2 regions of the Sporosarcina sp. FSL K6-1508 genome follow, and region 2 is predicted to be linked to the other one. Evidence: a T-box and tRNA genes for the amino acid it is inferred to sense, from the RefSeq annotation. Region 2 holds a T-box; the other holds one or more tRNA genes.
The links. The T-box of region 2 lies ahead of proS (proline--tRNA ligase). A T-box ahead of a tRNA ligase gene usually reads a tRNA of that ligase, here a tRNA-Pro.
Positions count from the first base shown of each region.

Region 1: it encodes a tRNA-Pro, which carries the amino acid that the T-box ahead of proS (proline--tRNA ligase) is inferred to sense. The anticodon was not compared.

Region 1 covers NZ_JBBOXF010000001.1:1,996,119-2,000,148, forward strand. The annotation lists rRNA gene MKZ11_RS09980 (23S ribosomal RNA) at 1-1,770, shown strand, start outside; rRNA gene rrf (5S ribosomal RNA) at 1,924-2,039, shown strand; tRNA gene MKZ11_RS09990 (tRNA-Val) at 2,181-2,256, shown strand; tRNA gene MKZ11_RS09995 (tRNA-Thr) at 2,274-2,349, shown strand; tRNA gene MKZ11_RS10000 (tRNA-Lys) at 2,356-2,431, shown strand; tRNA gene MKZ11_RS10005 (tRNA-Leu) at 2,463-2,544, shown strand; tRNA gene MKZ11_RS10010 (tRNA-Gly) at 2,553-2,627, shown strand; tRNA gene MKZ11_RS10015 (tRNA-Leu) at 2,635-2,720, shown strand; tRNA gene MKZ11_RS10020 (tRNA-Arg) at 2,743-2,819, shown strand; tRNA gene MKZ11_RS10025 (tRNA-Pro) at 2,860-2,936, shown strand; tRNA gene MKZ11_RS10030 (tRNA-Ala) at 3,019-3,094, shown strand; tRNA gene MKZ11_RS10035 (tRNA-Met) at 3,117-3,190, shown strand; tRNA gene MKZ11_RS10040 (tRNA-Ile) at 3,198-3,274, shown strand; tRNA gene MKZ11_RS10045 (tRNA-Ser) at 3,292-3,384, shown strand; tRNA gene MKZ11_RS10050 (tRNA-Met) at 3,425-3,499, shown strand; tRNA gene MKZ11_RS10055 (tRNA-Asp) at 3,503-3,578, shown strand; tRNA gene MKZ11_RS10060 (tRNA-Phe) at 3,641-3,716, shown strand; tRNA gene MKZ11_RS10065 (tRNA-Gly) at 3,724-3,797, shown strand; tRNA gene MKZ11_RS10070 (tRNA-Ile) at 3,799-3,875, shown strand; tRNA gene MKZ11_RS10075 (tRNA-Asn) at 3,877-3,951, shown strand; tRNA gene MKZ11_RS10080 (tRNA-Ser) at 3,963-4,030, shown strand, end outside.
Region 2 covers NZ_JBBOXF010000001.1:656,675-660,704, reverse strand. The annotation lists gene MKZ11_RS02970 (hypothetical protein) at 100-348, opposite strand; gene MKZ11_RS02965 (nitroreductase family protein) at 476-1,051, opposite strand; T-box leader at 1,710-1,933, shown strand; gene proS (proline--tRNA ligase) at 2,015-3,454, shown strand; gene MKZ11_RS02955 (sulfite exporter TauE/SafE family protein) at 3,861-4,030, shown strand, end outside.

The DNA.
Region 1 (4,030 bases), 1.3 Mb from region 2:
CTGCGCCGAAAATGTACCGGGGCTAAACGAATCACCGAAACTGTGGATTGACATCTTAGATGTCAGTGGTAGGAGAGCGTTCCAAGGGCGTCGAAGCTAGACCGTAAGGACTGGTGGAGCGCTTGGAAGTGAGAATGCCGGTATGAGTAGCGAAAGAAGGGTGAGAATCCCTTCCACCGAATGCCCAAGGTTTCCTGAGGAAGGCTCGTCCGCTCAGGGTTAGTCAGGACCTAAGTTGAGGCCGAAAGGCGTAGACGATGGACAACAGGTTGATATTCCTGTACCACCTCCCCGCCGTTTGAGTAATGGGGGGACGCAGTAGGATAGGGTGAGCGCGCTGTTGGTTATGCGCGTCTAAGCAGTGAGGTGTGGAATGAGGCAAATCCCGTTCCTATAACATTGAGCTGTGATGGCAAGGGGAGTATTCCCCGGAGTCCCTGATTTCACGCTGCCAAGAAAAGCCTCTAGCGAGGCGGGAGGTGCCTGTACCGCAAACCGACACAGGTAGGCGAGGAGAGAATCCTAAGGTGATCGAGAGAACTCTCGTTAAGGAACTCGGCAAAATGACCCCGTAACTTCGGGAGAAGGGGTGCTCTGGTAGGGTGTTAAAGCCCGAGAGAGCCGCAGTGAATAGGCCCAGGCGACTGTTTAGCAAAAACACAGGTCTCTGCAAAACCGCAAGGTGAAGTATAGGGGCTGACGCCTGCCCGGTGCTGGAAGGTTAAGAGGAGAGGTCAGCGCAAGCGAAGCTTCGAATTGAAGCCCCAGTAAACGGCGGCCGTAACTATAACGGTCCTAAGGTAGCGAAATTCCTTGTCGGGTAAGTTCCGACCCGCACGAAAGGCGTAACGATCTGGGCACTGTCTCAACGAGAGACTCGGTGAAATTATAATACCTGTGAAGATGCAGGTTACCCGCGACAGGACGGAAAGACCCCGTGGAGCTTTACTGTAACCTGATATTGAATTCCGGTGCAGCCTGTACAGGATAGGTAGGAGCCTTGGATTCCGGAGCGCTAGCTTCGGATGAGGCGTTGGTGGGATACTACCCTGGCTGTATTGGACTTCTAACCCATGCCCCTTATCGGGGCAGGAGACAGTGTCAGGCGGGCAGTTTGACTGGGGCGGTCGCCTCCTAAAGAGTAACGGAGGCGCCCAAAGGTTCCCTCAGAATGGTTGGACATCATTCGCAGAGTGCAAAGGCATAAGGGAGCTTGACTGCGAGACCTACAAGTCGAGCAGGGTCGAAAGACGGGCTTAGTGATCCGGTGGTTCCGCATGGAAGGGCCATCGCTCAACGGATAAAAGCTACCCCGGGGATAACAGGCTTATCTCCCCCAAGAGTCCACATCGACGGGGAGGTTTGGCACCTCGATGTCGGCTCATCGCATCCTGGGGCTGTAGTCGGTCCCAAGGGTTGGGCTGTTCGCCCATTAAAGCGGTACGCGAGCTGGGTTCAGAACGTCGTGAGACAGTTCGGTCCCTATCCGTCGCGGGCGCAGGAAATTTGAGAGGAGCTGTCCTTAGTACGAGAGGACCGGGATGGACATACCTCTGGTGTACCAGTTGTCTTGCCAAAGGCATCGCTGGGTAGCTATGTATGGACGGGATAAATGCTGAAAGCATCTAAGCATGAAGCCCCCCTCGAGATGAGATTTCCCATTACGCAAGTAAGTAAGATCCCTCAAAGAAGATGAGGTTGATAGGTCTGGGGTGGAAGCACGGCGACGTGTGGAGCTGACGGATACTAATCGATCGAGGACTTAACCAATTTTGAAAAGGGCTTGATTACCCTGATTCGTGTAGCACAATGTCTATTTCATTCAGTTTTGAGCGAATAAGTACCGTTCATAAAAAAAAGTACTTGCAATTAAGTTTAGAAACTGATATAATGAATATTGTCTTTGAGAAAAGATGATGCAGGTCTGGTGACGATTGCGAAGAGGTCACACCCGTTCCCATACCGAACACGGAAGTTAAGCTCTTCAGCGCCGATGGTAGTTGGGGGTTCCCCCCTGTGAGAGTAGGACGCCGCCGGGCCTGTGAGATTCATTACATAAAAAGTCTTTGTAGTAAGTGGCTTGCATTTCACACATAGTGGGACAAGCAATTAATACATAGAAAAAACAGTGTGGATGAAAATGCTGATGAATTTATCAATTCATTATAAAATATAACCCAGGAGGATTAGCTCAGCTGGGAGAGCACCTGCCTTACAAGCAGGGGGTCGGCGGTTCGAGCCCGTCATCCTCCACCATTTACTTTAATTCTTTCGCCGGAGTAGCTCAACTGGTAGAGCAACTGACTTGTAATCAGTAGGTTGAGGGTTCAAGTCCTTTCTCCGGCACCACTTTTCGAGCCATTAGCTCAGTTGGTAGAGCATCTGACTTTTAATCAGAGGGTCGCAGGTTCGAATCCTGCATGGCTCACCATTTTTATGACTTAGCAGTCATGATTTATATTGCGGGTATGGCGGAACTGGCAGACGCGCTAGACTTAGGATCTAGTGCCTTCGGGCGTGGGGGTTCGACTCCCTTTACCCGCACTTATAATGCGGAAGTAGTTCAGTGGTAGAATACGACCTTGCCAAGGTCGGGGTCGCGGGTTCGAATCCCGTCTTCCGCTCCATATTTTTGCCGGGGTGGCGGAACTGGCAGACGCACAGGACTTAAAATCCTGCGGTAGGTGACTACCGTACCGGTTCGATTCCGGTTCTCGGCATTAATAACATTTTTAATCATATGCGCTCGTAGCTCAATTGGATAGAGCACCTGACTACGGATCAGGAGGTTGTGGATTCGACTTCTGCCGGGCGCACCATTATAACTTTTCAATTTGCACTTTATAATTCATAATTTAACGGGACGTAGCTCAGCTTGGTAGAGCACTTGGTTTGGGACCAAGGGGTCGCAGGTTCGAATCCTGTCTTCCCGACCATTAAGATCTTTAAGCAGCTTCACCGCTTAAAGAAGCCACCATTTTAAGCAGATTTGTTGCTTAAATAATAATCAGTTAGAATGGGGCCTTAGCTCAGCTGGGAGAGCGCCTGCCTTGCACGCAGGAGGTCAGCGGTTCGATCCCGCTAGGCTCCACCAACACAATTTCAATAAAGATCCTGGCGGCGTAGCTCAGCTGGCTAGAGCGTACGGTTCATACCCGTGAGGTCGGGGGTTCGATCCCCTCTGCCGCCATCTTAAAGGACCTTTAGCTCAGTTGGTTAGAGCAGACGGCTCATAACCGTCCGGTCGCAGGTTCGAGTCCTGCAAGGTCCACCACTATTCTATATAATCACGGAGGTATACCCAAGCCCGGCTGAAGGGATCGGTCTTGAAAACCGACAGGGGAGTCAAATCCCGCGGGGGTTCGAATCCCTCTACCTCCTCCATTTTTTAAAAGTGGTGTAAGAAAAAGTAATATATTGTTGTCGCGGGGTGGAGAAGTGGTATCTCGTCGGGCTCATAACCCGAAGGTCGCAGGTTCAAATCCTGCCCCCGCAACCAAATGGTCCCGTGGTGTAGCGGTTAACATGCCTGCCTGTCACGCAGGAGATCGCCGGTTCGATCCCGGTCGGGACCGCCATTTTTATTAGTAGTATAGTAAGGTTTAAGTTAAGCTAACTGCTTAATGTGAACCGAATATATGGCTCAGTAGCTCAGTCGGTAGAGCAAAGGACTGAAAATCCTTGTGTCGGCGGTTCGATTCCGTCCTGAGCCACCATTATTATGCGAGTGTAGTTTAGTGGTAAAACCTCAGCCTTCCAAGCTGATGATGAGGGTTCGATTCCCTTCACTCGCTCCAAGGGCCTATAGCTCAGCTGGTTAGAGCGCACGCCTGATAAGCGTGAGGTCGGTGGTTCGAGTCCACTTAGGCCCACCATTCCGCAGTAGCTCAGTGGTAGAGCAATCGGCTGTTAACCGATCGGTCGTAGGTTCGAGTCCTACCTGCGGAGCCATTTATATATATGGGGAAGTACTCAAGCGGCTCAAGAGGTGCCCCTGCTAAGGGTATAGATCGCGAAAGCGGTGCGAGGG
Region 2 (4,030 bases):
CTATAAATGAAAACATAGAGCGTAACAAAAAATCCCGGTACTCTCGTTGGAACTTTAGACGAGATTAGCGGGATTTTAGTCATAAGGGATAGCCGTTCATTAAGTATAAATCTTTACCTTTTTTTCGTTTTTAAAAAGTAGATAATGGGCATTTCCTACTTTTTCTTCTATATAGTCGAGTGAATAATTACCGAATGGATCGGCTAAATCTCCAAGTGCCCGAGATAGATTATCAACCGCAAGATTTAACGTTTCAATTTGTCTCGGCTCATTCCCTCTATTCATCTCATCCATGATTTCATGAGCTAGTTGCTGAATTCGACGTAAGCGTACTTCTTTTGTTTGCATGATATCCTCCTCCATATCTTAACTTATATAGCCTAACTATATTGCTAATGACAGGAGTTTATGAGTATGTGTATTAATTAATTCGGATAACCGTTCACAAGTACTACTTAGTCTTCAATTCGAAAGGTTAGTTATTAATGATCGTAACAAGTTCACGAATATCCGTGCGTGTTTGAGCCTCGGGTATATGTTTAGGATAGCCAATCATCAACGTCGCTACTACTTTTTCACCAGGTAGGACACCGATAGCTTCCCTGAATAACGGATCGTACACCCAATCATTCGTTCGCCAAATCATTCCGATCTCCCTTTCCCATGCCGCAAGCTGGAAGTTTTGAATTAGTGAGGAAACCGCCCCGTAATCCTCGTCCCACCTTCTTTGGCGGGGGTCTTCAGGCATAACAACTACAAGATGAACCGGAATATCCCGGAAATATTGTGCTTTTCTTTTCACTTTTTCTGAAATTTCGCCATCTACTTTCGGCTGTGAATGAATATAGGCTTGAACAAACTGTTCTTTTCCTTCATCCACGTACAATTGAAAGCGCCACGGTTCCGTCAACTTGTGGTTCGGTGCCCATTTCGCCACATTTAGCAGCTCAATAATCACTTCAGCACTAATCGAATCCTTTTTAAAAGATTTGATTGTCCTCCGACCTAAAATGTTTTGTTCGACTATGTTTTTCCCTTCTTGATAACTCATCTGATAATCCCCCTTTATGTTTAGAAAGTATAGGAGTTTTCTAAACTACAAATGAAAACAATTCTCATTTAGTATAGCATGACGAATAATAATAGCCCAACAGATCTATCTTTTACATCCTATATAAGCTCACACTCTAAAGGGGGATTCAAAATTGGAAAAGTTACGAGATTAAATAACGAAAAGTTGGAACAAAAAGTACAGGAATTCCTATGCTTTGTACAATTTTCAATTATACTTAAGGTCATTCCGTTATTTGAAAGCCTAACAAATAATTCTGTATTTCAAATCATGATTGGATTAACAGTCATAGCCATTATCATAAAAACAGTACCAATAACCAAGCTATCCTTTTATCTTCAAGCCCAGAGTGAGCATTTCAGAATTAACTTAAATTACTTGTATGCTATTTATATAATCCCGTACATTTGGGTGTTTTATGTATTTTTAGAGCGGCGATGGTAGACACTTACTTGAGGATGAAAAAAGTTAAATTAAGACTAGATATCGAAACCGTTAGTGTAAGCTATTTTTAGCGCAAGATTTCAAAAGGACTGTGCAGTCGTATGCGACAATATATGTCTTTATACGTGATACCTGTAAAATGAAGTCTCATCTGGTTGTACGAAACACTTGTATTTGATATATTAAAAGTAATATGAAATCTTTGATGTGATCAAGTAGACAAGAATTGTGAAACAGAAAATGTAGCGACTTGCTGAAAGCTATATCACCCCTTCTTGTTGAAACCTACCACTGAGACGTTATGCCAACATAACCGAGTCGTTTTCGTTATCAAACGTTTTAGAGGGCTTGAATTTAACTTAATTTAGGCTAAACTAAGGTGGTACCACGTCCATTCAGCACAAAGACGTCCTTATTATAAGGGCAACTTTGTGCTTTTTTGATGTCCAGATTTCAGGCAACCGAAGGATTTCTTTATTATTTTAGGAGGGGAAATTAATGACCAATCAACAGAAAAATGATTTTACAAGCTGGTATATCGACACAATTAAAAAGGCGGATTTAATGGATTACACGCCAGTTCGCGGGTGCATTGCATTCAAACCGGATGGTTATGAAATTTGGGAACATATCCAGGCTGAGATGGATAAACGTTTTAAAGAAACGGGACATCGTAATGCCTATTTCCCAATGCTGATTCCAGAGTCATTTTTCGAAAAAGAGAAGGATCATATCGAAGGGTTTTCACCAGAACTCCCTTGGGTTACCGAAGCTGCGGGTGAAAAACTAGAGGAGCGTTTAGCACTTCGTCCAACTTCTGAGACGATGATCGGGCATCTCTATTCAGATTGGATTAAAAGCTATCGAGATCTACCCGTGTTAATTAACCAATGGGCGAACGTCTTCCGTTGGGAAAAGAAAACACTTCCGTTCATTCGGACGTCTGAGTTTTTATGGCAAGAAGGGCATACAGCTCACGTGGATGAAGAAGAAGCACGTGCTGAAACGATGCAAATGCTCAACATTTATAAAGAAGTTGTCGAAGAGTTGCTGGCGATTCCAGTATATGATGGTCAAAAGACGCCTTCCGAGCGTTTTGCAGGAGCAGTGGATACGTATTCCATCGAAGCAATGATGAGGGACGGAAAGGCTGTTCAAGCGGGAACTTCACATTACTTAGGAACGAAATTTGCGGAAGCATTTGATATTAAGTATCTAAATAAAGAAAATAAGCATGAATTTGTTCATACAACATCATGGGGAACTTCCACACGATTGATTGGTTCTGTCATCATGGTTCATGGGGATGAACAAGGTCTTGTACTACCACCGCGTGTTGCACCAACACAGGTCATATTAATTCCGGTAGGGCCATGGAAGAAAAACCCTGAAATTATGGAGAAACTAGATGGGATTTTTGCGGAGTTAAAAGCAAAAGGAATTCGTGTGCGTTTAGACGACTCCGATCAATCACCAGGTTACAAGTTCAATGAGTGGGAATTGAAAGGCGTACCGGTTCGAGTAGAATTAGGACCACGTGATTTAGAAAAAAATCAAGCGCTCATCAAAGCACGAGATGAAGACGAAAAAGAAGCTGTGGAGCTTTCCGTACTCGTCGCAAAAATTGAAGAAGAATTAGCGACAATGCAAACACGCTTATTGGACAAAGCCCGTACATTCCGTGAAAAACACTCCCATATACATGTTGATTCACTTGCACAATTAACAACTCATATTGCGGATTCAACTGAAGGCGGAGAAATCCCTGGATGGATCCTTGCGGGATGGTGCGGAGATGACGCTTGTGAGGAACAAGTGAAAACAGAAACGAAATTCACGACACGTAATATACCATTCAATCCACCGGCTACGAAGTCGACTTGCATCAATTGCGGAAAAGAAGCGAAACATACCGTGTGGTTCAGTCGGGCTTATTAATTATATGATGGAAGTATGGAAACTTGTAAAAATTGTTTAGGCGCCTTACTGGGGTAGCCGAAGCCATAAATCTGAAAGTTTAGCGGTAAAACTAATGGCGGGATGCATCCTCAAAGCGCCGAAGCGTATTTAAAGGAATTCTTTCTTTCAATTTCTATAAGCAATCGTAATATAAAACGCTCCCCGGATAAATCGGTAGGAGCGTTTTCCAATACATTTGGAATCAAAATCACTCATAGAGTTTTAATGAATGGGATAACTATTCTTGCAAGCGTTCCGAATGTCAGCTCTCGAAATAAGTCATTAGTATTTCGAATGCGTTTTGATTCATTCAATTGAATTTACTTATGTAGATAGGTTGAATATGCTATATGTATAGAGGTTTTCACAGAAAGAAGGATGCAATATGGAGTACATTATGCTTTACTTCATCGGCTTTGCTGCAACAACTCTTGGTACATTAGCAGGGGGAGGGGGACTTATCAGTTTACCGGCCATGTTGCTGATGGGATTGCCTGTTCACTCGGCAATCGGAGCGAATAAAGTATCAAATACGGTGAGCTCATTTTCAAGTTT